3 regions of the Pelagerythrobacter marinus genome follow, and region 2 is predicted to be linked to each of the others. Evidence: predicted binding sites of a transcription regulator. Region 2 holds the regulator's gene; each other region holds the start of a gene.
The links. The regulator LexA, encoded in region 2, represses DNA repair genes until DNA is damaged. The targets are predictions, from matches to a motif close to GTTCCNCNCTTGTTCT.
Positions count from the first base shown of each region.

Region 1: a site for LexA is predicted at 5,856-5,871, ahead of T8T98_RS02840 (ImuA family protein). Genes of this name have one in related genera too.
Region 3: a site for LexA is predicted at 5,900-5,915, ahead of T8T98_RS03070 (putative DNA modification/repair radical SAM protein). Genes of this name have one in related genera too.

Region 1 covers NZ_CP139719.1:616,258-626,765, reverse strand. Annotated here, with positions in the region: gene T8T98_RS02855 (crotonase/enoyl-CoA hydratase family protein) at 1-311, opposite strand, end outside; gene T8T98_RS02850 (error-prone DNA polymerase) at 439-3,669, opposite strand; gene T8T98_RS02845 (Y-family DNA polymerase) at 3,666-5,186, opposite strand; gene T8T98_RS02840 (ImuA family protein) at 5,092-5,853, opposite strand; gene T8T98_RS02835 (BapA/Bap/LapF family prefix-like domain-containing protein) at 6,117-6,719, shown strand; gene T8T98_RS02830 (Ig-like domain-containing protein) at 6,803-9,280, shown strand; gene T8T98_RS02825 (TolC family protein) at 9,504-10,508, shown strand, end outside.
Region 2 covers NZ_CP139719.1:930,984-941,491, forward strand. Annotated here, with positions in the region: gene T8T98_RS04375 (sensor histidine kinase) at 1-374, shown strand, start outside; gene T8T98_RS04380 (citrate synthase) at 487-1,773, opposite strand; gene gltX (glutamate--tRNA ligase) at 1,815-3,227, opposite strand; gene T8T98_RS04390 (ComEC/Rec2 family competence protein) at 3,257-5,449, shown strand; gene lexA (transcriptional repressor LexA) at 5,549-6,262, opposite strand; gene T8T98_RS04400 (molybdopterin molybdotransferase MoeA) at 6,345-7,526, opposite strand; gene moaC (cyclic pyranopterin monophosphate synthase MoaC) at 7,523-8,008, opposite strand; gene trpC (indole-3-glycerol phosphate synthase TrpC) at 8,234-9,019, opposite strand; gene T8T98_RS04415 (SDR family NAD(P)-dependent oxidoreductase) at 9,184-9,945, opposite strand; gene T8T98_RS04420 (sigma-54-dependent transcriptional regulator) at 10,055-10,508, opposite strand, start outside.
Region 3 covers NZ_CP139719.1:668,507-679,014, reverse strand. Annotated here, with positions in the region: gene T8T98_RS03085 (efflux RND transporter permease subunit) at 1-1,820, shown strand, start outside; gene T8T98_RS03080 (efflux transporter outer membrane subunit) at 1,817-3,226, shown strand; gene T8T98_RS03075 (UdgX family uracil-DNA binding protein) at 3,223-4,656, opposite strand; gene T8T98_RS03070 (putative DNA modification/repair radical SAM protein) at 4,653-5,897, opposite strand; tRNA gene T8T98_RS03065 (tRNA-Arg) at 6,020-6,096, opposite strand; gene T8T98_RS03060 (queuosine precursor transporter) at 6,154-6,915, shown strand; gene T8T98_RS03055 (TonB-dependent receptor) at 7,000-9,888, opposite strand; gene virB11 (P-type DNA transfer ATPase VirB11) at 10,144-10,508, opposite strand, start outside.

The sequences.
Region 1 (10,508 bases), 310 kb from region 2:
GGCACTTCCAGCGCCTGGAAGGCCAGCGGCAGGCGCTGAATACCGTCGCGATAGTTGCGGACCGTTTCGGCCGGATGATTCCCGCGCAGCCCCTTGCCCGGAGCCATCTTCGACAGGTCGCCCCCGGAGGAGAACGCCGTGCCGGCCCCGGTCAGGATCACCGCTCGCACGTCGGTATCGCGATCGGCCTGCGCCAGTGCGTCGAGGAGCGCATCGATCACGTCGTTGCCCGAGATGGGGTTGCGCGCTTCCGGCAGGTTCAGGGTGATCGTCGTCACCCCCTCGCCGCGCTCCACCCTTACCTGATCCATGTCCCTCTCCCGCCATTCACGGCAAGGCGTATTGCGGGCGGAAGCGCGACGCAAGGTGAAGCGCCTGCGCTAATTGGCGGGTGGATCACACCTCGCCCGGTTGCATTTGCGCGAGCGGTTTCTCCCGTCAGTGAAAATCGCGCGAGCGGGGGAGGATGCGCATGTTGCGGGGGTGCTGCGGGTGGACGAATTCGTCCGCGCGCGAGAGTTGCGTCGTGGCCTGGTGAGCTTCCGACAGGCGCGCGAGCTCTGCCGTGCGGTCGTGGATGCGGCTGGCCATCAGGTGGATCACCCCTTCGCGGCTTTTCTGCAATTCGCCTTCCACCAGCATCAGGCGCGCGGCCATTACCTCGCGCCGGAACCGTTCGAACAGGCGGGCCCAGATCACGATATTGGCTATGCCGCCTTCGTCTTCGAGCGTGGCGAAGATGGCGTTCCCCTTGCCGGGACGCTGGCGCACCAGCACGACGCCGGCCACTTTCACGCGGACCCCGTTGCGGCAATCGGCCAGGGCCGCGCATGGCAGGGCCCCTTCGCGGTCGAACACCGGGCGCAGGAATGCCATCGGGTGGCCTTTCAGCGAGAGGCGGGTGGTCTGGTAATCGGCCGCGACTTCTTCCGACAGGGGCATGGCCGGCAGGGCGGCAGGCGGCTCTTCCCCCAGTTCGCGCGCACGGGCCGCCGCGAACAGGGGCAATTCGTCGGGCGGCATGCGCCGCGCCTCCCACAAGGCCTCGCGCCGGTCGAGGCCGATGGATCCCAGTGCATCGGCATCGGCCAGCAGGCGCAATGCGCGTTGCGGCAGGCATGTCTTGCGCGCCAGCTCCTCCATGTCGGCACAGGGGGCGGCGCGGACGATCGCCCGGGCCCATTCCTCGCGCAGGCCGGTGACCTGCCGCAGCCCCAGGCGCAGCGCGAACGCCCCGCCGGGGGCCGGTTCCAGCGTGCAGTCCCAGTCGCTGTGGTTGATATCGACCGGGCGCACTTCGACCCCGTGTTCGCGCGCGTCGCGCACGATCTGGGCCGGGGCATAGAATCCCATCGGCTGCGAATTGAGCAGCGCGGCCGCGAAGGCGGCGGGATAGCGGCACTTGATATAGGCGGACACCCAGACGAGACGGGCGAAAGCCAGCGCGTGGCTTTCGGGAAAGCCGTAGCTGCCGAACCCTTCGATCTGGCGGAAACAGCGGTGGGCGAAATCGCGCTGGTAACCGCGCGCGACCATGCCTTCGACCAGCTTGCTTTCGAAGTTCTCCATCGTTCCCAGGTTGCGGAACGTGGCCATCGCCCGGCGCAGCTTGTTCGCTTCGGACGGAGTGAACCCGGCCGCGACGATGGCCAGCTTCATCGCCTGTTCCTGGAACAGCGGCACGCCGTTGGTCCGCCCCAGCAGGCCACGCAGTTCATCCGGGTCGTGCGGCGGAGCGGGAGAGGGATATTCGACTTTCTCGATCCCCTGGCGGCGACGCAGGTAGGGGTGGACCATGTCCCCCTGGATCGGGCCGGGGCGCACGATCGCCACCTGGATCACCAGGTCGTAGAATTCCTTCGGTCGCAGCCGGGGCAGCATGTTCATCTGCGCCCGGCTTTCGACCTGGAACACCCCGATGCTGTCGCCGCGCCGGAGCATGGCGAAGACATCGGGCGCATCGCCGGGCACGCTGTCGAGCCGGTATTGCCGGCCCAGGTGGGTTTCGATCAGGGCGAAGGCCTTGCGGATGCAGGTCAGCATGCCCAGCGCCAGGACATCGACCTTCATCAGGCCGAGCGCGTCGATATCGTCCTTGTCCCATTCGATGAACGTGCGGTCTTCCATCGCCGCGTTGTGGATCGGCACCGTCTCGTCCAGCCGGTCCTGCGTCAGCACGAAGCCGCCGACGTGCTGCGACAGGTGCCGCGGGAAGTGCAGTATCCGCTCGACGAAGGCATTGACCCGCGCGATCGCCGGGTTGTCCGGGTCCAGCCCCGCCTCGGCACAGCGCTGTCGGTCGTAGGTGGAGGCGTAGCTGCCCCAGACCGTGCTCGCGAGGCGCGCGGTAACGTCCTCGCTCAGGCCCAGGGCCTTGCCCACTTCGCGCGCGGCGCTGCGCGGGCGGTAATGGATCACCGTGGCCGCGATCCCCGCCCGGTGCCGCCCGTAACGCTTGTAGATATACTGCATCACCTCTTCGCGCCGTTCGTGCTCGAAATCGACGTCGATATCGGGCGGCTCCTTGCGTTCGGGCGAAATGAAGCGGGAAAAGAGCAGGTTGTGCTCCGCCGGATCGACCGCGGTTATGCCGAGCACGAAACAGACCGCCGAATTGGCCGCCGACCCGCGCCCCTGGCACAGGATCCCCTCGCCTTGCGCGAAGCGGACGATGTCGTGCACGGTCAGGAAATAGGGCGCGTAGCGGGCGGCCGCGATAATGCCCAGTTCCTCGTTCAGCAGGGCCGCCAGCCTTGCCGGCACCCCTTCGGGCCAGCGGGCGCGCGCCTCGGTCCAGACGAGTTCCTCGAGCCATTCCTGCGGGGTGAAACCGGGCGGCACCGGCTCGTGCGGATATTCATATCGCAACTGGTCGAGCGTGAAATCCACCCCGGCGACGAAGTCCTGCGTCGCCGCGAGCGCCTCGGGCGCGGCGGAAAAGAGGCGTGCCATTTCCTCCGCCGGCTTGAGATGCCGTTCAACGTTGACGGCAAGCCGGCGCCCGGCCGCCTGGACGGTCGTCTTCTCGCGGATCGCGGTCATCACGTCGTGCAGCGGCCGCACGTCCGGATCGGCATAGAGCGCATCGTTGAGCGCGATCAGGGGCACGCCGGTGCGGGCGGACTGTTCGCGCAGACCGGCCAGGCGGCGCGCGTCGCGGCCCCGGCGCAGCATGGTCGCGCCCAGCCAGACCCGCTGCGGGGCCGCGGCCGCCAGCCGCCCCAGCAAGGCGTCGCCCGCCGGGGGCAGGACGATGAGCTGCAGGTCTTCGAGGAAGGCGAACAGGTCCGTCTCGTACAACAGGCAGGCGCCTTTCGCGGCCCGCAGGTTGCCGGTGGTCAGCAGGCGCGTCAGCCGCCCCCAGCCGCGGCGCGAAACGGGATAGGCCACGATATCCGGCGTCTCGTCCGCGAAGACCAGGCGGGCCCCCACCAGCAGGCGGAAGGGGGGGAGCGCCACCCCTTCCTCCCCCGCCTTTTCGAACGCGTCGCGCAAGGCGACATGGGCGCGCACGACCCCGGCCACGGTGTTGCGATCGGCAATGCCGATACCCGCATGACCCAGTTCGAGGGCGCGGGCGACCATGTCCGAAGGCGGGCTGGCCCCGCGCAGGAAGGAAAAATTCGTCGCCGCCGCCAGCTCGACATAGGAAGGCCGCGGGCCGGTCATGCGAACAGGCCGTGCAGGTACCACTGCGGATGGTCGCTCTCGCTGGCGTAGAGACCGTGGCGGAACAGCCAGAATCGCTGCCCCATCTCGTCCTCCACCCGATAGTAATCGCGGGTCGGGCCGCGTCCTTCCGGGTGTTTCCACCACGGGTAGGCGATCCGTTCGGGCCCCTCGTGCCGCACCACGCGATGATGCTTTCCGCGCCAGACGAAGCGGCGCGGGGGACCATCGGGCACTTCGGCCACGACCCCCACCGGCCGGGGCGGATCGTAGAGGAACAGCGGCCGCAACGGCGGTTCGCCGGGTTCCGGCCGGGGCCAGGCGGCCGGACCGCTTTCGGGCGGCACGGGGCGGGCCGCATATTCGGGCAGGTGCTCGTCGCGCGGGTGGAAGCGGCGGATGCGGTCGGGGCCGAAGCGGACCGCCAGCCGGTCGAGCAAGGGGGCGAGGTCGGGCTGCGCCTCGCCCCCTTCTCCGCAGGCGAGGTCGCGCTGCTCGTTCTCCAGCCGCTCGGCCAGGGGCACGGCCATGCGCGCCATGTCGTAACCGAACCCCGGGTCGAGCGGGTCGGACAGCGATTCCAGGCGTTCGGAGAACAGCCGGCGGATCGCCGGCGGATCGCGCAGGGGGCGGCCGCAGGCCACCGTCAGGCGGGCGACGTGGCCATCGGTGCGGAACAGGGCGACGTCGAACCGGCGCCCCCCTTCCCCGCGCCGGGCAAGCACGCTTTCGAGGCGCTGCGCCAGCCCCTCGATCACGTCGAGCAGCGGCGCCACGCTCGCCAGCGGTTCGGCAAAGCGGCGTTCGGCACGGATCGCCCCTGCCGGCCGGTGGGGCGTGATCCGCCGGTCTTCCTCCCCCAGCAGGCGCGCCAGCCGCACGGGCAGTTCCCGGCCGAAGCGCGCGGCCAGCGGTGCGCGGGGCCGGGCCGCGAGCGCGCCGATCGTGCGCAGGCCTGCGCGGCGCAGCGCCAGGTCGGCTTCCGCGCCCAGGGCCAGCGCGGCGACGGGAAGATCCGCCAGTTCATCCATGCCGAAACGGGCGAGGGCCAGCGCGGCATCGGGTGTCGGGCCATGGGCCGCCCTGCCCCCCAGACCCATCCGGGCAAGATGCGCGAGGGCATCGCGCGCGATCGTTTCGCGCGTCCAGCCCTGGCCTTCGAAACAGCCCGTCAGGTCGAGCACGAGGGCATCTTCCCCGTCGGGGGCCACCATCGGGGTATAGCGTTCGCACGCCTCCACCGCCCGCATCAGCATGGCACCGTCGCCCGCGGGATCGTGGGGGAAGGCCGGCAGGTGCGGCACGAGGGCCCGCGCATCGGCCAAGGCCATGCCCGGGCGCAGCCCCTGGGCCGCCGCTTCCGCCGAAAGCGCGACGATGCGAAGCGCACCCCGGTGCTTGTCGATGATGGCGAAGGCCGTTTCAGGCGGCGCGACGCGCCCGGCGATCCTCCGTTCTGCCGGCAGGAACGGCAGGTGGATCGCCATATATCGGCGTTCGGAAGACAGCTTGTTCACGGTTCCATTCCAGTTGCACGTGGAGGCCTTCCGCCCCTCCGCGCTGGCGCAGCAGTTGCAGGTCGAAGACCGGGTGCCCCGGGGCATTGGCAGGCAGCGCGCGCGAGGGGGCGGCCGATACCTGCCAGCGGGTGTGCGCCGCGCTGGGCACGGGCCGGGCATCGCCCCGCACGATCAGCGCCATCGTTCCGCTGCGTTCCGCGGCCAGGGCCAGCCGGCGCGAGGCGGTAAGATCGAGCGCCCGGCAGCGTCCGCGCAGTTCCAGCACCACGGCCCCCGCCCCGCCATGCCGGAGGCTTTCCACCCCTGCCACCAGCAGGTCGGCCGGGTCTGCCAGTTCCAGCAGCAGGAGAGCGGCCGGATCGATTCCCAGTTCGGCCAGGCCGGGCGCATGGGGCCCGTCCTTTCGCCGGCCGCCGCGGGCCCGCAACCACATGAGCGAACGGCCCTGGCCGCAATTGCGCATGCCGGCCAGCAGGGCCAGCGCCATTGCCGGCCCCGGCGGGCTGCCGGACGGGGCATAGAATTCATGCAGGCCGTCGCGCCGCAGGCCGCCTTTCAGCCAGCGATCCACCTCTGGCACATCGAGCCCGATCACGCCGCGGCCTTTCGGCACGGGCGCGGACAGGGCCCTGGAGCCCAGGCACAGGATCGGCGAATCGGTCATATGTTCCCATTATGTTCCTATTCGCCGGATATGCAAGGCAGGGCGGGCCAGGACATATCCTCTTCTCTCACGGGGGCATCGGCAGGTAACTGTTCCGGAAACGGAGAGGAGCGCCAATTTTAAATTGCGCGATTATGAATCACTGATAGCTTCTCCAATGAAGAAATTGAGATCAATAACTAACTTGAGTTAGTCGGCCAGACTAACGCACACCCGCATTGTCTCAATTCTAGTAACGAATCCCGGCATAGAGGGAGTCGACAATGCCAGCAGAGCTTTACGACAAGTCATCCGGCGAGGTTCGGATAGTCGAACTGGACGCCATAAACCTGGATGGCCCTACTGTCGTAAAGCTACCGCTCGAGCGCGAGGATCTCGTCGGCGCCACGCGCGAGGGGAACGATCTCGTCCTGCGTCTCGCCAATGGCGAGGAAATCCGGATCGCCGACTTCTACGCCTTCGCCGAAGACGCCAGCGAGATCGTCCTGCAGGAGGCGGACGGATCGCTCTGGCTCGTCGAGCCGGACACGATCCTTGCCTATGAACCGCTCGGCCAGGTCGACGATCTTACCCAGCTGGCCGCCGGATCGACCGGAGGGGGCGGCGGGACCGGCGCCCTCCTGCCGATCACCGGCCTCCTCGGCGCCGCCGGCCTCGCCGCGGCAGCAGCCGGCGGCGGTGGCGGTGGCGGCGGCGACGACACCGATGCCGATGCTGACGCTGATGCAGACGCCGACGCCGACGCCGACGCTGACGCCGATGCAGATGCTGACGCAGACGCGGATGCTGACGCAGATGCGGACGCTGACGCCGATGCCGACGCGGTCGTGTCGACCTGGGTGCCCTCGGCGACGGCGAAGGCGTAGGTTTCGCTGAACGTCCCGACGGCCAGGACGTAGGAGGTGCTGTCGCTGTCGGTCGCACCCTGACGGCAGACAGCATCGCGACCGTGCTCAGCGACGTCGAGTTCACGCTTCAGCGCGAGCGGCCCGACGGTTCGTTCGAAGATGTCGCCAGCACTTCGGGCGGCGGGCTACTCGACCTGCTGACGCTCGACATCCTGGCCGACAACCAGGTGCGCGTCAGCGCCGACGACCTGGCGCCGGGCAACTACCGGGTGGTTTACGAAGGGGGCGGCCTGCTCTCGGCCGGCATCACCCTCACCCTCGATGCGGAGTTCCGCACGACCACGGCGGACGGCGACCCGGTGACCGGCAATGTCCTGGCCAACGATGTCATCGTCTCGGGCAGCGAGACGCTGGAGATCGACACCGGGGGCGGGACGTTCGTGACCGTCACCGACGGGCTCGTCGTCGCCGGAACTTATGGCACGCTGGTGATCAATGCCGACGGCAGTTACACCTATACGCCCAGCGACGATGCCAACGGCGTGGGCGAGACCGAGGTCTTCACCTACCGCCTCGTCAATGCCGACGGCAGCAGCGATAGCGCGACCCTGACGATCGAACTGGTCGCGGCCGATACGACCCCGCCCGATGCGCCCACTGCCGACGTCGACGATGCCACCGGCACCACGGTGACCGGCACGGCGGAGGCGGGCGCGACGATCACCGTCTACGCGCCCGATGGCATCACCGTCCTCGGCACGGGCACGGCCGATGCGGGCGGCAGCTACAGCGTCACCATCCCCGCCCAGACAAACGGCGAGGACCTGCTGGTCACGGCGACCGATGCAGCCGGCAACGAATCCACCCCGACGATGGCCGAGGCGCCCGACCTGACGCCGCCCGATGCGCCCACTGCTGACGTCGACGATGCCACCGGCACCACGGTGACCGGCACGGCAGAGGCGGGCGCGACGATCACCGTCTACGCGCCCGATGGCATCACCGTCCTCGGCACGGGCACGGCCGATGCGGGCGGCAGCTACAGCGTCACCATCCCCGCCCAGACCAACGGCGAGGATCTGCTGGTCACGGCGACCGATGCCGCCGGCAACGAATCGGGCACCACCCCGGTGCAAGCGCCCGACCTGACGCCGCCCGATGCGCCGACCGCCGACGTCGACGATGCCACCGGCACGACGGTGACCGGCACGGCGGAGGCGGGCGCGACGATCACCGTCCATGCACCCGACGGCATTACCGTCCTGGGCACGGGCACGGCCGATGCGGGCGGCAGCTACAGCGTCACCATTCCCGCCCAGACCGACGGCGAACTGCTCCAGGTCACGGCGACCGATGCCGCGGGCAACGTCTCCGCCGCGACCACGGCGACGGCGCCCGACCTGCTCGTCGCGGTGGACAACGAGGCAACCCTGTTCCTCGACGTCACGCCCGAAACGTCGGACCAGCCGCTGCAGAGCGCCACGGTGGGAGCCCTGCTCGATCTCGGCGTGGCAGGCGATACCGTCGATGTCTCCGTGCTGGGCGGGTCGAATTTCCTCACTTTCGCCGTCTCGGAGAATGCCACACGGCAGGTCAGCGTCGACGGCGAAGGCGCTGCGCTCCTGGATCTCAGCCTGTTCGGAGATTCGGACTTCGACCTCGTCGTCTACCGCGTGGAAGACGGCAGCAGCACGGGAACCCGGGTCTATACCGCCACGGACTGGCTCGTCGGGAGCGGGGGGATACTGGGCGCCAACTGGACCGCAGCCGAACTCGCCCTGCCCGAGTTCAGCGGCGGCGCGACATACTACGTCACGATCGGCAATGCCGGCGGCCTGCTCGATGCTTCGCTGCTCAACGACCTGTCAATCAGGTCCACTTCGGACCAGATCACCGAATACGAGCCGCCGGCCACGGTCAGCGGAACGGTCGCGGGCAACGTCATCCTCGACGCAGGGATCGGCGGCACCGACGTGGCCCCGGCCGGAACCGTCGTTTCGGAAGTCAACGGCACGGCGATTGCCGCCGGGGGCACCGCGATCGTGGGCACATACGGAACGCTGACGGTCAATCCCGACGGCAGCTATTCCTACGTGGCCGACACGAGCTTCACCGGCGCTTACGGCGATACCGACAGCTTCCTCTACACGCTCGTGTCCCCGGGCGGCGACACCGAGACCGCGACCCTGACCGTAACGCTCGACTTCGCGGGCCCACCGGACGGCGCGGCAGCGTTCGCGGCGTCGAGCGCGATGGAGCCGGATGTCGTGCCGCTGGGCGACTTCGGCCTGATGGACGCCGGGCTCGACGGTTCGGTCGGATCGCCGATGCCGGGATCGTTCGAGATCTCGAGCCAGCTCACGATGGAAGACAACGGCAGCCTGGCAACGATCCTCGATCGCTACTTGCTCGAGATCGGAGAGGAAGCGGCACCCCGCATCGCGGCCGGCGAGGATAACGGTAGCGCGACCGGCGGGGCCGACGCGGGGGCCGGCACGGGAGGGGCCGCCGATCCCCTGGGTTACCTCGACACCAGGCTCGACGACGACCTCGAGAACGGCGGATTTTCGGCAGTATAGGGAGCAGGCCTCTGACAGCGCGATCCAGGACACGGGTCCATCCCCGGCGGCGCCTTCGCCACAGATCGAGAGAGGGTGCGTGATCCGCGGAAGAACCTGGTCCACATCCGGATGGTTTTCGGCCGCCGCCCTGGCCTGCACGCTCGGGGTGTCCCCCGTTCTTGCAGCTTCTTCCCCGGACGAGCCCGGGGCTCTCACCATCGAAGCGGCCGCGCGAGAGGCCGTGGCCTGGCATCCCTCGGTCGAGGAGGCGGAGGCCGACCTTGCCGCCCGCGCCGAGGAGATCGACGTCGCCCGCGCCGGGTACCGGCCGAGCGTGGAAGCGGGCATAGGCAGCGGCTACGACAGTTTCGGCCCCAGCCGGTGGCGCCCGCGGGCCAACTTGTCGGTGACCCAGATGGTCCACGATTTCGGCAAGGTCCGCAGCGCCGTTTCCGCTGCGCGGGCCGGCACCCGGGCGGGCGAGGCGCGCCTGCTGATCGCCGTCGACGCCCTGGTGCGCGACACCGCCTACGCGGTGATCGAGCTGCAGCGCACGGCCGCCCTGCTCGCGATCGCGCTGGAGCAGCGCGAAAGCGTGCGCAGCATCAGCCGGCTGGTGCAATTGCGCTTCGAACGCGGCGCCGCGACCAAGGCAGACCTGCTGCAGGCCGACGCGCGGGTCCATTCCGCCCAGGCCACGATCGAACAGATCGAGGCGCAGCGCGAACGCTGGCAGACCACCCTCGCCCACCTGCTCGGCCGCGACCGCGCCCCGCCCGTCTCGCGCGGGTTTCCCCCCGCCCTCGCCCAGGCCTGCCGGCGCGGCGCCCCCGACTGGTCGGCGATTCCCGCGATCGACGAAGCGCGCGCCGAACGCGAAAGGGCCCGCGCCGAACTCGCCAGGGCGAAGGCCGAACGGATGCCCACGGTCTCGCTCGCGGTCGGGGGATCGACCGACATCCACGATCCCTTCGGCGATCGCGAGGATTACAATTTCGGGATCACCGTCTCGACCTCGCTCTACAACGGCGGGGCCAACCGGGCGCGGGCGCGCGGTGCCGCCCATGCCCTGGCCGCGGCGGACGCGGCCGAGGCGCGCGTGCGCAACGACGTCAGCCGCCTGCTGGACGAGGCGCGGCGCCAGGTCGCCAGCTTCGACCGGGTGATCGACACGCTCGTCTTCCGCGAGGCGTCGATGCGCGAGACGGGCAAGCTCTATCGCCTGCAATACCTGGAGATGGGCACC
Region 2 (10,508 bases):
TTTCCGTGCCTGCCATCGCCGAGTTCCGGCGCGTGCTGCAGATCCTGCTGAACCTGCTGGGCAACGCGATCCGCTACGCGCCCGAGGGGTCGAGCGTGCGCCTCAAGCTATCGGACAGGAAGGGGCGCGCGCGGGTCAGCGTGATCGACGAGGGCCCCGGCCTCTCGGCCGAGCAGCAGACGCGCGTGTTCGAGAAGTTCGAACGGCTGGGCCGCAGCGGGGACGGCGGGTCGGGCCTCGGCCTCTACATTTCGCGCCGCCTGGCGCGGGCCATGGGTGGCGACCTGTCGGTCAAGAGCAAGCCGGGGCAGGGCGCGAGCTTCCGTCTCGACCTGCCGCCCAACCCGGCGAAGCGCAGGCGACCGGCGGATTGATGGCGCCGGCTGCCGCCCGCCAAGGGCGCGGCTCCGCAACATCTTTCCCAAGGCGCCCGCAGGCCGCCGGCGCGCATCAGCGCGATGCCGGCGACCCGGGGCCAACCTTGCCTCAGCGCTTGTCCATCGGGACGTAGTCGCGCTCGGTCGGGCCGGTGTAGAGCTGGCGCGGACGGCCGATGACCTGGCCGGGATCGGAAATCATCTCGTTCCACTGCGCGACCCAGCCGACCGTGCGGGCGAGGGCGAAGAGCGCGGTGAACATCGTGGTCGGGAAGCCGATCGCGTTGAGGATGATGCCCGAGTAGAAATCGACGTTCGGGAAAAGCTTCTTTTCCTTGAAGTAATCGTCGTTGAGCGCGAGCTCTTCGAGCTTCAGCGCGGTCTCGAACACCGGATCGTCGACGTTCAGCGCCTCGAACACCTCGCGCAGCGTCTGCTGCATCACGGTCGCGCGCGGATCGTAGTTCTTGTAGACGCGGTGGCCGAAGCCCATCAGGCGGAACGGGTCGTTCTTGTCCTTCGCGCGCTCGATATAGTGCGGGATGCGATCGGGCGTCCCGATTTCCTGCAGCATGTTGAGCGCGGCCTCGTTGGCGCCGCCGTGCGCCGGGCCCCACAGGCAGGCGATGCCCGCGGCGATGCAGGCGAAGGGATTGGCGCCCGACGAACCGGCCAGGCGCACGGTCGAGGTCGAGGCGTTCTGCTCGTGGTCGGCATGGAGGATGAAGATGCGGTCCATCGCCCGTTCGATGGCGGGGTGGATCTCGTACTCCTCTGCCGGCACGCCGAACGTCATGCGCAGGAAGTTGCCGGTGTAGCTGAGCGAGTTGTCGGGATAGAGGAACGGCTGCCCGATCGAATACTTGTAGGCCATGGCCGCGATCGTCGGCATCTTCGCGATCAGGCGATGGCTGGAAATCTTCCGGTGCTCCGGATCGGAAATGTCGGTGCTGTCATGGTAGAACGCCGACAGCGCGCCGACCACGCCGCACATGATCGCCATCGGGTGCGCGTCGCGCCGGAAGCCGCGATAGAACGTCATCAACTGCTCGTGCAGCATCGTGTGGCGCGTAATCGTGTAGTCGAAATCGTCCAGTTCCTGCTGCGTCGGCAGTTCGCCGTTGAGCAGCAGGTAGGCGACTTCCATGAAGCTCGACTGTTCGGCCAGCTGCCCGATCGGGTAGCCGCGATGGAGCAGGACGCCTTCCTCCCCGTCGATATAGGTCAGCGCGCTTTCGCAACTGGCGGTGGACTTGTAGCCGGGATCGAACGTGAACGCGCCGGTGCTGCCGTAGAGCTTGCGGATGTCGATCACGTCGGGTCCGACGCTGCCCTCGAGGACCGGGAACTCGTAACTGTTGCCCCCGAAATCGAGTTTCGCCTGCTTGTCCGCCAAATTCGTTCTCCTTCTCGCTATCTTGTCGTTCGGCTGCCGGCTTATCGTTCAGCTGCCGGAGCGGCTTGCGCGTCCAGCCGCGCGAGAGCCTCTTCCCGTCCGAGCAGGACCAGCACATCGAAAATTCCGGGCGACGTCGTCGTCCCCGTCAGCGCCGCGCGCATGGGCTGCGCGAGCTTGCCGAGACCCAGTGAGAGTTCTTCGGCGAGTGACTTGGTAGTGGCTTCGAGAGCCTCGATTGTCCAGTCATTTTCGGCCCGCAGCCGGGTGCTCACCTGGTGCAAAATTGCGCGGGCATCGTCGTTCAGCAGCGATTGCGCCTTCTCGGTCATGGCGAGGGGCCGGGTCTTGAACAGGAAGGCCGCCCCTTCGGCCAGTTCGTCGAGGTCGCGCGCGCGCGTCTTGAGCACCGGCATGGCCTGCGTCAGCAGGGCCTCGTCGGTCGGCAGGTCGATCCGCCCCGCGACCAGCCGCGCCAGGCGCGCGTCGTCGGCCGCGCGGATGTAATGGCCGTTGAGGTTCTGCAGCTTCTTGAGATCGAAGCGCGACGGGCTCTTGCCCACGCCGTCGAGGTCGAACAGCGCGATCGCCTCGTCCCGGTCGATCTCTTCCCGGTCGCCGTGGCCCCAGCCCAGGCGCAGGAGATAGTTGAACAGCGCCTCCGGCAGGATGCCGAACTCGTCACGATAGGTTTCCGCCCCCAGCGCGCCGTGGCGCTTCGACAGCTTGGCCCCGTCGCTGCCGTGGATCAGCGGGATATGGGCATATGCCGGCTCCGCCCAGCCCATCGCGCGGTAGATCGGGAGCTGGCGGAAGGCGTTGTTGAGGTGATCGTCGCCGCGGATGACATGGGTGACGCCCATGTCATGGTCGTCCACCACGACCGCGAGCATGTAGGTCGGGCTGCCGTCGGCGCGCAGCAGGACGTAATCGTCCAGTTCGGCATTGCGCACGGTCACGCGGCCCTGGACCCGGTCCTCGATCGCCGTTTCCCCTTCCTGCGGGGTCTTCAGGCGGACCACGTAGGGCGCGCCGGTCGGCGCATCGGCCGGGTCGCGGTCGCGCCAGCGCCCGTCGTAACGCAGCGGCTGCTTCGCCGCGCGCTGGGCGGCGCGCATCTCCTCCAGCTCCTCCGGCGTGGCATAGCACTTGTAGGCATGGCCGCCCGCGAGCAGCTGTTCGGCGACTTCGACATGGCGCGCGCCGCGTTCGGACTGGAACACGACGTCCTCGTCCCAGTCGAGCCCCAGCCAGGCCAGCCCGTCGAGGATCGCGTCGATCGCCTCGGGCGTGGACCGCTTGCGATCGGTATCCTCGATCCGCAGCAGCGCCTTGCCCCCGTGGTGGCGGGCATAGAGCCAGTTGAACAGGGCCGTGCGGGCCCCGCCGATGTGCAGGAACCCGGTCGGCGAGGGGGCAAAGCGGGTAACGACCTGTCCGCTATTGCTTGCCATATCCGAGCTGTTCCTTTCCTATGATGGGCATGGCGACGGGGGTGCCCGAAGTTCCGCTGGGGGGCGGGCCCGAGCGGCCCGATGTTGCGGTGCAGCGCAATTGGCGCAGCGCAGCCCGTTTGTCCAGTGCCCCGGGCAAGCTCGCCGCGCGGGCAGAGGCCTTTCTGGCCGCTGCCGGGGTGGACCGCGGGCCATGGCTCGCGGTGGCCTTCGCGGCCGGGATCGGCGCCTGGTTCGTGCTCGATGGGCCAGCGGAGTGGCTCGCGGCGATGGCGGCCGCGGCCATGGCGGCGCTGGGGGCCGCCGCGGCCTGGCGCGGCCGCGAGGACAGAGCGGGGCTGCGGCTTGCCGTCACCTCGCTTTCGATCATGGTCCTCGCCGGGCTCGTCGTGGTCTGGGTACGTTCCGCCACGGTCGGTGCGGAGCCGATCGAGCGGCCGCGGGTCGAGCGGATCGAGGCGCGCGTGCTCGACCGGATCGAGCAGTCGGCCGAAGGGCGCCTGCGTCTCGTGCTCGCCTATCGCGAGGGCGATACCGGGCAGGCGCGCAAGGTGCGGGTGAACGTGCCGCTGGCCCGCGACGCGCCGGGGCTGGGCGAAGGGGCGGTGGTGCGGCTGCGCGCGCGGCTGATGCCGCCGGCCCCGCCGATGCTGCCGGGGGGATACGACTTCGCCCGCGCGGCCTGGTTCCAGGGCCTTGCCGCGACCGGGTCGCTGATCGGGGAGGTGGACGTCGTCGCGCCGGCCGAGGCGGGCGGCTCGCTGGCGGCGCTGCAGCGCCGTCTCGCCGCGCACGTGCGTGCCAGCCTGCCCGGATCGCCTGGGACGATCGCGGCAGCTTTCGCCAGCGGGGACCGCGGAGCGATCGCCCAGGCCGACGAAGCGGCGATGCGCGATGCCGGGCTGACCCACCTGCTGGCGATCAGCGGGCTCCACGTCAGCGCGGTGATCGCGGCGGCCTACGTGCTCGCGATCAGGCTCCTCGCGCTCTGGCCCTGGCTCGCGCTGCGGGTTCGTCTGCCGATCGTCGCCGCGGCGCTCGCGGCCGGGGCGGGCGTGGCCTATACCCTGCTGACCGGGGCGCAGGTCCCGACCGTGCGCAGCTGCATCGGCGCGCTGCTGGTGCTGGTCGCGCTGGCGCTGGGGCGCGAGCCGCTCTCGCTCAGGATGGTGGCCGTGGCCGCGATCTGCGTCCTCCTGCTCTGGCCCGAGGCGCTGGTCGGGCCGAGCTTCCAGATGAGCTTCGCCGCCGTCCTCGCGATCGTTGCCCTGCACACCAGCGCGCCGGTAAAGGCCTTCCTCGCCCCGCGCGAGGAGGGGTGGATCGCCTGGTTCGCCCGCCGCGCGGCCATGCTGCTGGCGACCGGCCTGGTGATCGAGATCGCGCTGATGCCGATCGTGCTGTTCCATTTCCATCGCGCCGGGGTCTACGGCGCGCTGGCGAACATGGTGGCGATCCCGCTCGTCACTTTCGCCTCGATGCCGCTGATCGCGCTCGCCCTCGCGCTCGACGTCGTGGGCGCCGGTGCGCCGGCCTGGTGGATGGCGGGCAAATCGCTCGACCTCCTGCTTGCCATCGCGCATTTCACCGCCGAGCGCCCCGGGGCGGTCAAGCTGGCGCCGCAGATGGGGGCGGGCACGATGGCGCTGTTCGTCGGCGGGGGGCTGTGGCTGGCGCTGTGGCGGGGCCGGGCGCGGCTGTTCGGGCTGGTCCCGGCGATCATGGCGACTGTCCTCCTGCTGGCGGCGACCCCGCCGCCCGATGTCCTCGTTTCGGCCGACGGGCGGCATGTCGGGATCGTCGGGGAAGGCGAGCGTCTGCTGGTCCTGCGCGACAGCCGCAGCGCCTATGCGCGCGACAACCTGCTCGAACTCGCCGGTATCGAGGGGGCGCCGGTCCCGCTCGCGCAGTGGCCGGGCGCGCGGTGCAGCCGCGACTTCTGCGTCCTCACCATCAGGCGCGACGGTCGCCGCTGGACGCTGCTGATGGCGCGCAGCGCGGTGCTGGTGGAAGAAGGCGCGCTGGCCCGGGCTTGCGCGCAGGCCGACGTGGTCGTGGCCGATCGCTTCCTCCCGCGCAGTTGCCGCCCGCGCTGGCTCAAGGCAGACCGCCGCCTCTTGCGGCAGACCGGCGGGCTGGCGCTCCACCTCGACCGGCCCCGCGTCGTCACGGTCGCGCAGGGCCAGGGGCAGCACGGCTGGTGGCGGGGCTTCGGCGACTGATCGCCGGCAAGATAGCTGTCCTCCGGCCAGGGCCGGCAAGAGAGCTGTCCTCCGGCCAGGGCCGGTGCGGAGGGATGCCCCGGCGACCCGCCCGGGCGATCAGTGATAGCGGCGCAGGAGGCCCGAGAGCTTGCCCTGGACCTGGACTTCGTCCGGCCGGTAGACCTGCGGATCGTAGGCGCCGTTGGCCGGATCGAGCCGGACCATGCCGTTTTCGCGCCGCAGGTACTTCAGCGTCGCTTCCTCGTTCCGCACCAGGGCGACCACGATTTCCCCGTCGCGCGCGACATCGGTGCGGCGCACGAGCGCGAAATCGCCGTCGAAGATCCCCGCCTCGATCATCGAATCGCCCGAAACCTCCAGCGCGTAGTGTTCGCCCGGGCCGAGCAGGGCGGCGGGGACGGGCAGGCTGTTCTGTCCTTCGAGCGCCTCGATCGGCGCGCCCGCGGCGATCCGGCCGTGGAGCGGAATCTCGATCACGTCGTTCGCCGGCTCGGGCACGGCCTTTTCCGCGCGGGCGGCGGCGGCCCCTTGCAGGTCAACGACATTGTCGGCCGCGGCCCCGCCGGCCTTCGCGCCGCGCGCGGCAGGGGTCGAATCCTCCGGCTGACGCAGAACCTCCAGCGCGCGGGCGCGGTTGGGCAGGCGACGGATGAAGCCGCGTTCCTCGAGCGCGGAAATCAGGCGGTGAACGCCCGACTTGCTCTTGAGATCGAGCGCTTCCTTCATTTCCTCGAACGAAGGCGAGATCCCGGTTTCCTCCAGCCTTTGCTGGATGAAACGGATCAGCTCGTGCTGCTTTGCCGTCAGCATGGCGAAATCTCCCTGGTCGCCTGACACGATCGTGCGCGGTTGCGAACGAATGCGGAACAATTAGGCAACCCGGCTTGGCAAGTCAAGCAATTGCGCCGTTTTCGAGGCGATAGACCGGAACATCCGTTCCCGCTTTCGTCGCGGCGCAGTGCGGCGGGCGCCAGATCAGCGCATCGGCGCGGGCGAGCTGGGCGAGCAGGCTGCTGTCGCGCTGGCGGATCGGGTCGGCCCGGCCTTCGCGCAGCACGGCGCGCGTGAACTCCCCCCGCGCGCCGCCAGGCGGCAGGTCCGCCCCCGCGGGCACGGGCACCGCCCGCGGCAGGGGATCGGGCGCGCCGAGCATGGCGCGCAGCGCCGGCAGGGCGAACAGGAACCCGGTCACGAAGGCGGAGACCGGGTTGCCCGGCAGGCCGAGGACGAGGGTGTCTTCGCGCCGGGCGACGAGCAGCGGCTTGCCCGGCCGGATCGCCACGCGCCAGAAGGCGATCCGCGCGCCCCAGGTTTCGAGCGCCGGGCGCACGAGGTCGTGGTCGCCGACCGAGGCGCCCCCGCTGGTCAGGACGAGGTCGCAGTCCGCGCAGGCGGCAAGCGCCGCGCCGAGCGCGCCGGCATCGTCGGCGACCGGCCCGATCCGGCGCACGGTGCAGGGCAGGCCGGCCGCCATCGCCGCGAGCATCGCGCCGTTGCTCGCCGGAACCGAGCCGTCGACCAGCTCGTCACCGCAGTCGAGGATCGCCACGCGCGGCGCGCGGTGGACCGCGACCCGCGCGATCCCGGCCGACAGCGCGAGCGCGACCTGCCGCGCACCTAGCCGGCTGCCGGCGGGCAGCAGCGTGTCGCCCCGCTCGAAGTCGATCCCGCGCCGGCGCACGTTCGCGCCGGCTTCGGGCAGTCCGGCGGCCAGCGAGAGGCGGTCGCCGTCGCGCAGCGCCTCTTCCTGCACCAGAACCCGGTCGGCGCCTGCCGGCATGGCGGCGCCGGTGGAGATCCGCACCGCCTGCCCGGCCGACAGCGTGCCGCCGAACGGCGCGCCGCAGCGGCTTTCGCCGACCAGGGCCCAGGGCCCCGGGCCCGACAGGGCATAGCCGTCCATCGCCGAGAGGTCCGTCGCCGGGCGCGTGGCCGCGGCCGTCAGCGGCGCGGCGAGATGGCGGCCGAGCGCATCGGCGACCGGCAGCGTTTCCGCCGGCAGCGGCCGGACGCTTTCGAGCAGGCTGGCCCAGGCCTCTTCCAGCGGTATTGGCGACGGGGCCGGGCCGCTCATCCCCGCGCCCGGTCGTCGTAGCGCCAGTCGCCGGACTTGCCGCCGGTCTTCTCGATCAGGCGCACGTGTTCGATCGTCATGTCCTTCTGCACCGCCTTGGCCATGTCGTAGATTGTGAGGAGTGCGGTGCAAGCCGCTGTCAACACTTCCATTTCCACGCCGGTTCGCCCGGTCAGCGAGGCCCGGGCGGTGACGTCCAGCCCATCGTCGCGGAACGCGAAGTCGATCGTCACCGCGTCGAGCGCGAGCGGGTGGCACAGCGGGATCAGGTCGCCGGTCTTCTTCGCCGCCATGATCCCGGCGATGCGCGCGGCGGCGAGCACGTCGCCTTTCGGCAGGTCGCCGTCGCGGATCGCGGCGAGCGTTTCCGGGCGCATGGCGATTCGTCCGCGCGCCGTGGCCGAGCGCGCGGTTTCGGCCTTGCCGCCGACATCGACCATGCGGGCCGCGCCACTTGCATCGAGATGGGTCAGCCCGGCCATAGGGGCCCCCGCTTTCCTGTTGGACATGGACCGCGTGTTACACTGTCCTGGAGTAAAAAAGGGGCCGCTGCATCGGCCCCCGCAGCCGCCCCGCCGATGGCGCGCGCGAAGCGGCCGGCGCCGGGGGCGCGGCGGGGCGCGCGGCATGCGACGCGCGGGGGCGAGGAGGGGGCGGGCAGGGCCATCGGCCGCAGGTCTTGCCAGATGCGGCCGGTGTAGGAAAGTTCAGCCTTCGAGCAGGCTGCGCGTCGCGCGTTCGACGTCGTCCTGGCGCATCAGGCTCTCGCCGACCAGGAAGGCGCGCACCCCGGCTGCGGCCAGCCGCCGGCAATCGGCGTGGGTGGCGATCCCGCTTTCCCCCACCAGCAGCGCCCCTTCGGGCGCCCGCGGGGCGAGCCGCTCGGTCGTGGCGAGATCGGTTTCGAAGGTCCGCAGGTCGCGGTTGTTGACCCCGATCAGGCGCGAGCGCAGCCGCGCGGCGCGCTCCATCTCCGCCTCGTCGTGGACTTCGACCAGCACGTCCATCCCGCGTTCGAGCGCGGCCGCCTCGATCTCCGCCATGGCGCCATCGTCCAGCGCGGCGACGATCACCAGGATCGCGTCGGCGCCGATCGCGCGCGCTTCGGCCACTTGCCAGGGATCGACCATGAAATCCTTGCGCAGTACCGGCAGGTCGCAGGCGGCGCGCGCGTCCACCAGGTAATCCTCGTGCCCCTGGAAATGGGGGGCGTCGGTCAGGACCGAAAGGCAGGCCGCGCCCCCGGCCTGGTAGGCCAGGGCATGTTCGGCCGGGCGAAAATCGGGCCGGATCAATCCCTTGGACGGCGATGCTTTCTTGATTTCCGCGACCAGGGCGAAGCCGCGATGCGCCTTTTCGGCCAGGGCGCGGGCGAACCCGCGCGGGGGCGTGCCCGCGGCGGCGGCGCGGTCGAGATCGTCGAACGTGGCGCGCGCCCGGCGGGCGGTCACTTCCTCGCGCTTGACGGCGCAGATCTGGTCGAGCTTGTTCATCGGGTGTGCCTATGGCCTGCCCGCGCGCGCCTGTCGACGGGCAGTTCGTTTTCAACTGAGCTGAAGCGGCACCGGCCCGCACCCCCACCCGGCCACCCAACGACAGGGTATTCTATGGGTGGTCGGGTGGGGGTGCGGGCCGGTGCCGCCCCAAAGAGTTCACGCTAGAGCGAATAGCCGCCGTCGGTCACTAGCACGGCGCCGGTGGTGGAAGCGGCCGCGTCGGACAGGAGGAAGCCGACCTGGCCGGCGATTTCCTCCGCCGCGGCATAGCGGCCGAGCGGGGTCGCCATTTCGGCCATCGCCTTCAGCGCCGCCGCGCGGTCGCCGCCGTGTTCGCGCACGAGATCCTGGAAGAAGGGGGCCTGGTCCCAGATCGGGGTATCGACTCCGCCCGGTGCCACCGCATTGACGCGCAGCCCCTGCGGCGCGCCTTCTTTCGCCGCGACTTTGGCCAGCTGGATCAGCGCCGCTTTCGATGCGCCATAGGCGGCGGTGCCCGGTTCGGCCTTCACCCCGCTGATGGAGGCGGTCACGACCACGCTGCCCGCGCCGGGGATGGCCCGCATCGCCGCGCGCAGGGCGAGGAACGCCCCGTCGAGGTTGACCGCCATGACCCGCCGCCACTCGGCGAAATCGCATTCCGCGATCGGCGCGCCCGAGGCGATCCCGGCGTTGACGACCGCGTGATCGAGCGGGCCCATTCCGTCCAGCCCGTCCCACAGCGCGGGATCGGCGACGTCGCCGACCACGCGCCGGCAGTCGCATGACAGCGCCAGCCGGTCGAGCGCCGCGCGGTCGCGATCGACGAGCACGAGGCGCGCGATCCCCTGCGCGTCGAGCCAGCGGCAGGTCGCCGCGCCAATGCCCGATGCGGCCCCGGTGACGAGGGCGGCCCGGCCGGAAAAGTCGAACGATGCGGTCATGCCGGACGGCTTAGGCGGCCCGGCAGCCGGGCGCCATGCCTTTTCGGGGGCCCGTGCCTTGCGGGAAAGATGCCCTATGGGGCGTGTTCGGGTGCCCGGCGGCGCGCCGTCAGGCGGCGTTGTCGATGCCGAGATCGCTGAGCTTGCGATAGAGGGTCGAGCGGCCGATCCCGAGCCGCCGGGCGACTTCGGTCATGCGGCCGCGATAGTGGCCGATGGCGAGGCGGATCACGTCGGCCTCGATATCCTCCAGCGCGCGCAAGTTGCCGTCGTCGGTATAGAGCATGACGCCGGCCCCCTCGTTGACCGCGGCGGGCGGATCGTCGGGTTCGCCGACCATTTCCACCAGCTGCGGGAAATTCTCTGTCGTCAGCGTTTCGCCGTCGCAATAGACGGCGGCGCGGAACAGCACCGATTGCAGCTGGCGCACGTTGCCCGGCCAGTCGAACGCGGCCAGCAATTGCAGCGCGGCGTCGGAAATCGCGTGGTGGCGCAGGCCCGGCTGTTCGCCGATGCGGGCGAGGAAATGCCGGGTCAGCGCGGGAATGTCGCCCTGCCGTTCG
Region 3 (10,508 bases), 260 kb from region 2:
TCTCGGTCACGCTGGCGATCGCGATCTTCTTCTCGGCCGTGCTGGCCCTGTCGCTGACCCCGGCGCTCTGCGCGACGTTCCTGAAGCCGATGGCGCACGGGCACGACGCGGAGCCGGACGAAGCCCCGGGCGAGCTGCCGCCCGGCTGGCGCGGGCATGCCGAACGCGGCCGCCGCGCGCTGGCGCGGTTCTTCGCCCGGTTCAATCGCTGGTTCGCCGAGATGACCGAGAAGTACGGGCGGGCCAACGATCGCATCCTGTCGCGTCCGATGCGTGCCTTCGCCGTCTTCCTCGCCCTCGGGGCGGTCACCGTGCTGCTGTTCATGCGGATGCCGGGCGCCTTCCTGCCGACCGAGGACCAGGGATTCCTGATCACCGCCGTCCAGGCACCGCCGGGCGCGACGCAGGAGCGCACCGACGAGGCGCTGGAGCCGATCACCGATTTCTGGCTCGGCCGGGACGAGGTCGAAAGCCATGTCGTCGTGCGCGGTTTCAGCTTCTTCGGCCAGGGGCAGAACAACGCGATCATGTTCTCCAGCTTCAAGCCCTGGGACGAGCGCACCGCGCCGGGAAGCAGTGCCGAGGCCATGCTGGGCGAGGCCATGGGCACTTTCGCGCAGATCGACGGGGCCATGGCCTTCGTGATCCAGCCCCCTTCCATCCAGTCGCTCGGCAACGCGAGCGGCTTCACCATGAAGCTGCAGGACCGCGGCGGGCTGGGGCGCGAGGCGCTGACCGCCGCGCGCGACCAGTTGCTGGGCATGGCTTCGCAAAACCCGGCGATCGCCAACCTGCGCCCCGAAGACCAGGGGCCCAGCCCCGAGCTGGAAGTGAACATCGACCGGGTGCAGGCGCGCGCGCTGGGTCTTTCGCTGGCAGAAGTGAACGCGGCCCTCTCGATTACGTTCGGTTCCGCCTATGCCAACGATTTCAACCGCGACGGGCGCGTGCTGCAAGTGCTCGTCCAGGCCGATGCGCCCCACCGCATGACGCCGGAAGACGTCCTTGCGCTGCGCATCCCGAACCAGCAGGGCGAGATGGTGCCTTTCAGCGCCTTTGCCGATGTCGAGTGGTCGGCCGGCCCGGCCAGCCTTTCGCGCTACAACGGCTACCCGGCCATGACCCTGTCCGGCATGGCTGCGCCGGGCCGGTCCTCCGGCGCCGCGCTGGAGGAGATGGAGCGCCTCGCCAGCCAGCTTCCCCAGGGCATCGGCTACGAATGGACCGGCATCTCGTTCGAGGAGAAGCAGGCCGGCGGCCAGATCGGGCTCCTGCTCGGCCTGTCGGTGGTGATCGTGTTCCTCGTGCTGGCCGCGCTTTACGAAAGCTGGGCCGTGCCGCTGGCGATCCTGCTGATCGTGCCGATGGGCGTTCTGGGCGCCGTGCTCTTCTCTATGGCGCGGGGGCTGTCGGCCGATATCTATTTCAACGTCGGCCTGATCACGATCATCGGTCTCGCGGCCAAGAACGCGATCCTGATCGCCGAGTTCGCGATCGAGGAGGAAGAACGCGGCATGCGCCGGATCGATGCGGTCAAGGCTGCGGCGCGGCTGCGCCTGCGCCCGATCATCATGACTTCGCTGGCCTTCACGATGGGCATGGTGCCGCTGGCGCTGGCCAGCGGTGCGGGCGCGGCGAGCCGGATCGCCGTGGGCACCGGCGTCATGGGGGGGATGATCGCCGCCACCGTCCTGGGGATCTTCCTGATCCCGATGCTTTACCTGCTGATCCGGCGGAACATCAGCCGCAAGCAGCCGGTAGCCGCGGGCCACCTGGACGACACGCCACCGCCGGGAACCGCCGAGGAGCCTGCCCGATGAAACGCCTCGCCGCCCTCGTGCTGGTGCCGGCCGCGCTGGCCGGCTGCACCAGCCTCGCCCCCGAGCACACCCGGCCGCAGGCGGCCGTCGCCCCTGCCTACGACGCGGGCCTGCGCCCCGACGGCGCGGTCGTGGCATCGCAGCTGTCCTATCGCGACTGGTTCGTCGATCCGCGGCTGAACGCGCTGATCGCCGCCGCGCTGGAGAACAATCGCGATCTCGTGGCGGCCACCGCGCGGATCGAACAGGCCCGCGCGCGCTACCGGATCGAGGATAGCCGCAAGCTGCCCGCCGTCGTCGCCGATGCCAGCGGCACCCGCGCGCGCCAGGCCGTCGCGACCGGCGACGGCGCACTGACCAGCGTGACCGACAACCGGTTCCAGGTCGGGGTCGGCGTCAGCGCGTTCGAACTCGATTTCTGGGGCCGCGTGGCCAGCCAGAGCGAGGCCGCCCGCGCCGAATACCTGGCCACGGTGGCGGCGCAGCGCGCCTTCTACCTCGCGCTGATTGCCGACACGGCCAGCACTTATTTCGAGATCGTCGAGACCGAGGAACAGGTGGCGCTGGCCGAAGCGACCGCCGAAACCCGCCGCGAATCGCTGCGCATCGCAAGGCTGAGGCTGGATTCGGGGGTCACCTCCGCCCTCCCCTACCGCCAGGCGGAAACGCTGCTGACCCAGGCCGAGCAGCAGCTGTCGGCCGAGCGGCTTGCGCTCGCCCGCCTGCGCAACCAGTTGCTGGTCCTGGTCGGCGGACGCGAACCGGCGGACCTGCCGCCGGCGCTACCGCTGGCGGAACAGGACAACGGCTGGCGCCTGGCGGCCGGGCTGCCGTCCGACCTCCTGCTCGCCCGGCCCGACATCGTCGCCGCCGAAGAACGCCTGCGCGCGGCGCGGGCCAATATCGGCGCGGCGCGCGCGGCGTTCTTCCCGACCATCTCGCTCACCGGCAGTGCGGGCCTTGCCTCCACCAGTCTCGACGGGCTGTTCGGCTCCGACGGGTTCGGGTGGAGTTTCGGGCCCTCGATCAGCCTGCCGATCTTCGACTGGGGCGCGCGCGAGGCGAACCTCGACCTGGCGCGCGCGCTGGAGGTGGAAGAAGTCGCGAACTACGATCGCGCGGTCCAGACGGCCTTTCGCGAAGTGGCCGATGCGCTCGCCGGGCGCCGGTACCTGGCCGAACAGGTCGAAACGCTGGAGCGGGCGCTTGCGGCGCAGGAGCGGATCGCGCGCATCGCGCGGCTGCGCTATCGCGAAGGGGTGGCCGACTACCTCGAGGTGCTCGACGCCGAACGCAACCTGTTCACCGCGCGCCAGCAATTGCTCGCCACTCGCCGCGCCGCGCTGCAGAACCGGGCGACCCTGTTCGTCGCGCTGGGCGGCGGGTTCGAGCAGGCGGACCGCTAGGCCGCGATCTCGCCCAGCCGGCGGCGCACGGCGGAAAGATCGCGGTCGAACAGGGCGGCCTGCTCCCGCGCGGCGGCGCCGTCGAGGCGCAGCAGGTACGAAGGGTGCGTGGTGATCCACAGCTCGCTCCCGTCGTCGAGGTCGATCGGTGCGCCGCGCGCCCGCGCGATGCTGACCGTGCGGCCCAGGATGGCGCGGGCGGCGCTGGCGCCGAGGGCGAGGACGAGGCGCGGCTTGACCACCTCCCGCTCGGCCTCCAGCCACCAGCGGCAGGTATCGATTTCCTTCGCCCCCGGTGTCTGGTGGATGCGGCGCTTGCCGCGCAGCGTGTGCTTGAAGTGCTTGACCGCGTTGGTGAGATAGGCCCGCTCGCGCGAAAGGCCGGCCGACGCCATGTGCCGATCGAGCAGCTGGCCGGCCGGCCCCACGAAGGGGCGCCCCGCGCGCTCTTCGCAATCGCCCGGCTGCTCGCCCACGATCATCAGCCTGGCCGCGCCGGGGCCTTCGCCGCGAACGGCGCGCCCGTCCTGGCAACCGATCGGACATGCCCGGCAACCCTCGATCGCGGCGCCGATGGCATCCAGGCTCCGCGGCCGCCCTTCGAAAGCCGGCCCGCCCGAAGCGATCATCTGCGCCTCGCGCGCCTGGGCCCCGGCGACCAGGTCGGGGATGATCGACGCTTCGGGCAGGTTCTTCCAGTACTTGCGCGGCATCTCGCTGGTCATGGCCCTGGTCTTCAGCCGGGCCGGATTGAAGATCGACGCGTAATAGGTCCGCCAGAGATCCTCCATCGCATCGCCCGAAGGCGCGTCGCCGCGCTGCGCGGGCGGCCCCTCCACCAGCGTCTCGCCGTCCCAGTGCAGCGATCCCCTGGGCGTGAGGATCGACCAGGCCATCCCGGCGAACCGTCGCTGGAAAAAGCCGGCATTGGCGCGCACGATGTGGTGATCGGGTTCGAACCAGGCGACGTACCTCTCGCCCTCTCCGGCCTCGCGCGGTGCAATTCGCCGGAACCGCACGAAGGCATGCATCTTGTGGCTGTCGCGCCGCACCGCCTTGTCCAGCTCCGCCAGTTGGCGGACGTCACTGTCGGCCTTGTCCTCCAGCAGGCGGTCGTGTTCCTGCATCCGCCAGAGCAGGCGATAGAGCAGTGCGAAGCGCGCGGGGTCCGAATGGAGCGCGGCATTGCCCGCCAGTTGCAGGAAACGGCGACTGGCGCGCACCTCGCGCACGGGCGCGGGTGGCGCCGGCGGCAGGGCCTGGGCAGCAAACAGGTCGCCCGGCGCGCCGGGCTCGATCCAGCTCACATCCTCGGGCGGAATAGCGCACTGGATCAGCAGGCGCGCCCTGTCCCGCCAGAACGCGAAATCGTCCGGCCGCGGCAGCGCGACGGCATAGCGGGCGCGGGCAGCGGCCGGTGTCGGCATCATGCCGCGAACAGTTCCAGCTGCTCGGCCCGCGGCGCGAGCAGCGATCGCAGGTCCGCCCGGTCGGTCAGCCGCGTGGGCCGCCAGTCGGCGGTGCAGATAAACGGGCGGACTTTGGCCAGCGACACGGTCAGCCGCGCGACATCCTCGAGCCGGAGCGTCCGGTGCCGGCGCGCGGCAACGATCCGGTCGACCGCCGTTACCCCCAGCCCCGGCACGCGATAGAGCAGTTCGCGCGGGGCACGATTGACGTCGAGCGGGAAAGTCTCCCGGAACTTGAGCGCCCAGGCCAGCTTGGGATCGATGTCCAGCGGCAGGTTGCCCTTGTCGTCGGTCGCCTCCGCCACCTCCGCTGCCCGGAAGCCGTAGAAGCGGATCAGCCAGTCGGACTGGTAGAGACGATGTTCGCGCACCAGCGGCGGTCGCTTGAGGGGGAGGACCGCGCTGGCATCGGGGATGGGACTGAACGCGGAGTAATAGACTCGCCGCAACCCGAACTGCGTGTAGAGCCCGCTCGCCCGGCGCACGATATCGGCATCGCTCGCCCGGTCGGCACCGACGATCATCTGCGTGGACTGGCCGGCCGGGGCGAACCGCGGCGCATGGCGGAACCGCCGGCGCGAATCCCTGGCCGCCGCGATGTCGGTGCTGGTGCGGTTCATCGCGCCTTCGATCTGCCGCGCGTCCTTGTCGGGGGCGAGCCGCGCAAGGCCGCGATCGGTCGGCAGTTCGACATTGATCGAGACGCGGTCAGCGAACAGGCCCGCCCGGTGCACGAGCTCGGCATCGGCCTCGGGAATGGTCTTGAGGTGGATGTAGCCCCTGAACTCGTGCTCCTCGCGCAGGATGCGCGCGCATTCGACCATCTGCTCCATCGTGTGGTTGGAGCTTTTCACGATGCCGGAAGAAAGGAACAGCCCCTCGATATAGTTGCGGCGATAGAAGCTGATCGTCAGGTCGGCCACTTCCTGCGGGGTGAAGCGCGCCCGGCGCGTGTTGCTGCTCTTGCGATTGACGCAGTAATGACAATCGAAAATGCAGTGATTGGTCAGCAGGATCTTGAGCAGGGAGATACACCGGCCGTCGGGGGCATAGGCATGGCAGATCCCCATCCCCTCGGTCGAACCGATCCCCTTCCCGCCCAGCGAATTGCGCCGGGCCGTTCCGGACGACGCGCACGAGGCGTCGTACTTGGCCGCATCGGCAAGGATGGCGAGCCGATCCATGATCGAGGAACTGGACATATGTTCTCCATATGTTCGCCCCGCGGAAGAGTCCAGTCCAATCGAACCGCTTGAAAACCAATGCTTCCTTGTCGCGCCCCACCCTCGCGGAAGGCTCGGCGATACGCCCGGGAAGTGGGAAATGGCGCGCCCGGCAGGACTCGAACCTGCTGCCTCAAGATTAGAAGTCTCGCGCTCTATCCAGATGAGCTACGGGCGCGCGCGGTGGAGCCATAGCGCGCTTTTCCAGTCGCGCAAATCGCGATAGGCACCCGGCATGGCCAACGTCGTGCAACGCATCGAAACCGGCAGGCAACCGCCGCCGGCCTTCCGTTATTACGACCTGGTCATGGCCGCGTTCGTCGCGATCCTGCTGCTTTCCAACATCATCGGCGCGGCGAAACCGTCGTATGTCACGCTGCCCGGGGGGACCGAGTGGTCGTTCGGCGCCGGGGTGCTCTTCTTCCCCATCAGCTACATCATCGGCGACATCCTGACCGAGGTCTATGGTTATGCCCGCGCGCGGCGTGTGATCTGGACGGGCTTTGCCGCGCTCGCTTTCATGGCCGTCATGGCCTGGGTGGTCGTCGCCCTGCCGCCGGCAGCGGGCTGGAACGGGCAGGAAGCCTACGAACTGGTGTTCGGCAATTCGTGGCGGATCGTCCTCGCCTCGATGGCGGCCTTCTGGGCCGGCGAGTTCGCCAACAGCTTCGTGCTCGCGCGGATGAAGGTGTGGACCCGCGGCAAGGCCCTGTGGGCGCGCACGATCGGCTCCACCGTGGTCGGCCAGGGGCTCGACAGCCTGATCTTCTATCCCCTCGCCTTCTGGGGCCTCGCGGGATGGCCGGTCGAACTGATCTGGCAGGTCGTCCTGTCGCAATGGCTGATCAAGACCGCGTGGGAAGCCTTGCTGACGCCGGTCACCTATCTCGCGATCGGTGCCCTCAAGCGCCGCGAGGGGGTCGACGTCTACGATACCGGGACCGATTTTTCGCCTTTCGCCCGCAGTCGCCGCGATCGCCGGCCCGGCGCAGCCTAGGCGATCGCCGGCCGCGCGGGACCGGGATGAAAAAGGGCCGGACCCGCAGGCCCGGCCCTCCCTCCCCCAAGCGAAAGACCGTGGTCAGAAACGCGCCCCCACCGCGATCCCGTAACGCCGCGGATCGAGCGTGAAGATATTGGTGAAATTGCCCGAAGAGGCATCGGTCACGTAGAGGCCCGTGGTCGAATTGCTGTCGAAGATGTTCTGCACGAACCCGCGCACGAACCATCCCTGGTCCGGCCCGTTGAGCTGGATCTGCGCGTTGGCCTGCACGAACGGTTCGATCCGGTTGACCGCGCCGTTGAAGACATTGCCATATTGCGTCCCCGTCATCGCGACGTCGAACCGGGGGACAAGCGACATGCCGTTGGCGAACTCGGCCGTGTACTGGACGCCGACCGAGGCCTTGAACTCGGGCGCCTGCGGCAGCTTGTTGCCGCGCAGGTTCACTTCCACGCCGGGGCTCAGCACCTCGAAGCCGGCCGGCGCATTGTCCTGCAGGACCGAGCAGATGCTGAACGCGCCGGTCGAGGCTATGCCGCTGTCCGACGGGAAAGGCGACGGGCCCTGAAGCCCCAGGCCGGTGTTGACCGCGGTGACGAACGCGGCCGCCGCGCCCGGCGCCGGGCCCGTGACCGCGCACAGCGAGGCGTTGGAAATGTCCTTGATGATGACCGCGTTCGGATCGCCGCCCCCCGGATCGCGCGGGTTGGAGAAGAACTGGTCGCCGGCCACCTTCGTATTGAGGTAGCTGAGGTTCATGTTGATCAGCCACTGCGGCGAGGGGCGCAGGATCGATTCGAACTCCAGCCCCCAGATGTCGGCGTCGATCGTGTCGTTGACCGAAGTGCGCGCGACGATGCGGCTGAGCTGCAGGTCCTTGTACTTGTAATAGAACGCCGTCAGATTCGCCTGCAGGGTGCCGTTGAGGAAGGTGTTCTTCGACCCGATCTCGAACGCATCGATCTGTTCCGGCTCGAAGCTCTCGCTCACGTCGAACACGGGCGACAGCGGCGGGTTGATCCCGCCCGACTTGTAGCCGCGCGAGTACGAGGCATAGAGCTTGTTGTCGGGCGAGATTTCGTAATCGAGCACCGCGCGTCCGGTGATCTCGTCGAAGGAGACCTCGCGCCTTTGCAACAGCTGGTTCCCGTCGGTGCCCGGATCGGCATCGAAACTGCCGACGTAAGGCGAATCGAACGGGTCCCCGTCGTTTGAGAACGGATTGAGGAAGCTCGCGAACGTGGTGCGCGCGACCACTTCCTTGCTGTCGTCGTTGTAGCGCAGCCCGGCGGTCAGGCTCAGGCGATCGGTTATGTCGTAATAGACCTCCCCGAAAATGCCGAAGCTCTTGAGTTTGAAGTACTGCGTGTTGTTCCGGTACATCGACGTCGCGAGGTAGGACGGCGGCAGCGCCGCGCCCATGGCCGAGAAGGTCCCGAGGATGCCCGTCGCATAGTCGAGGCCGAAGGCGTTGACGTAGTAGCTGTTCTCCGAAACCTCGGACTCGGCGTAGATCCCGCCGAGCAGGAAGTTGAACGGCCCGTCGAAATCGCTGCTGAGGATCGCCTCGGCAGACCAGGCCTTCTGGTCCTGGTTCGAACGGTCGTAGGACAGCGGGACGTCGCCGCAGATCGCGTTGCCCTCGAACGCGCCCTGGCTGCCCATGTCGTTGTCCGACGTGCACAGCTGGCCGTTCGGGCCGCCCGGGATCAGCGCCTGCGCGATCGGGGCGAAATAGGCCGACGACCCGGGGAAGATGACGTCGTTGGCGGCGAAGAACGCCAGCTGGTTCAGCGCGGCCGCGTAGCTCGTCCGGTCGAGCACGCCGAGGTTGTAGTCCTGGCGCGAATCGACCGAGGTTTCCTGGTAGAGACCGGTCAGCGACAGGTTCATCGTGCCGAACCGCTGCTCCAAGTGCGCCTGGAGCTGCAGCTCGTCGGCGAAATACTCGGGGGTGACCGGCGTGTTGACGACCCGCACGTCATCCGGCTCGTCGAAGTTGGCGAAGCCGTCCGGGCCGTAAAGGCTGCCCAGGCCGAAACCGGGCGGGAGCCCCTGGATCGCGTAGAGCTCTTCGGAGGCAAGCACGCCGGCCAGGGTCGAATTGGCGTTGGTGCTGTCGAAATCGCGCCGCGCGTTGAGGCAGCCGAGCACGCCGGTCGGGTCGCGCTGGCAGGTCTGCTTCTGGATGCGCAGGCGATTGTCGTTCTCGCGGAAGTAGTATCCCATCAGGTCCAGCGTCGTGTCCGGCCCCGGTTCGAACCTCAGCGAGCCGCGCACCGCGTACATGTCGCGGTCGTCGATCCGCGACCCGTCGTAGAGGTTGCGGGTATAGCCGTCGCGATTGAGATAGAACCCGGCCACCCGCAGGCCCAGGACCTGGCCGATCGGCACGTTGACCATGCCCTTGGCCTTGATGCTGTCGTAATTGCCGTATTCCAGCTCGGCCGCGGCGCCGAAGCCCGACAGGTCGGGCTTGGCGGTGACGACGTTGACCACGCCCGATGTCGCGTTGCGCCCGAACAGCGTGCCCTGCGGCCCGCGCAGGACTTCGACCCGTTCGAGGTCGAAATACTCCGTCTCGAACAGGCGGGTGCCGAACAGCGGGGAGCCGTTGGTGTGGATCGCGGTCGCGCTGTCGCAGGTCACGCCGACGCACAAGTCGCCGATCCCGCGAATGGTGAAACTGGAGGACGTGAAGTTGCTCTTGGTGAACGAGACGTTGGGCAATGTCAGTTGCAGGTCGCTCGCGTTCTCGATCTGCTGCGCCTCCAGCGCCTCGGAAGTGAACGCGCTGACCGCGATCGGGACTTCCTGCAGGCTCTGGTCCTGTCGTTGCGCGGTCACCACGATTACCGGCCCGCTGGTCGCGACCGGGCTTTCGCCACTATCGGTTTCCTGCGCGGTAACGGGAAATGCGAGCCCGCCGGCACAAATGCCGGCAAGCAGGGTTGCCTTCACCCTCATTCGTCCTCTCCTCGTGTCCAGTCGTCTGATGCGACTTAAACTGGAAGGAAAGTATTTCATTACCCGCGCACTTGGCAATAGGCTTGCCCTTGGGAAGCCTGGGGCAATCAGGATATTTCCGCATACGATTGCATCTTGCCCGGACGCAAAGGCCAGTATTCCCCTACGTCATTGCGCCCCGGCCGGGACTTTCTCCAAGGCGCGATTTATTTGCAACGAGCGGGTGAAAACCGGGCGAAAGGGCGCCCGGCGGGGTCAGACGAGGCTCGCCGTTCGGGCAATCTGCGCAATCCCGCGCTTGCCGTCGGTCCCGCGGCCGAGCTGCACGATCACGTCGATGACCGAGGCGGCATAGGCGATCGTGTCGCTGCGGGTGAGGCCGATGCCGGTCTGCATCACCATCAGGGCAAGCTGTTCCAGCGCGCCGCGCAGGCTGTTGGCGTGGATGGTCGAGAAGCTGCCCGGGTGCCCGGTATTGATCGCACGCAGGAAGCTGACGCTTTCGGCCCCGCGCAGTTCGCCCAGCACGACCCGGTCGGGCCGCAGGCGCAGCGCCGCCTGGAGCAGTTCGTTGGCCGTGACTTTGGCTTCGCCCAGCTCGCCCTTGACGGCGACGAGGC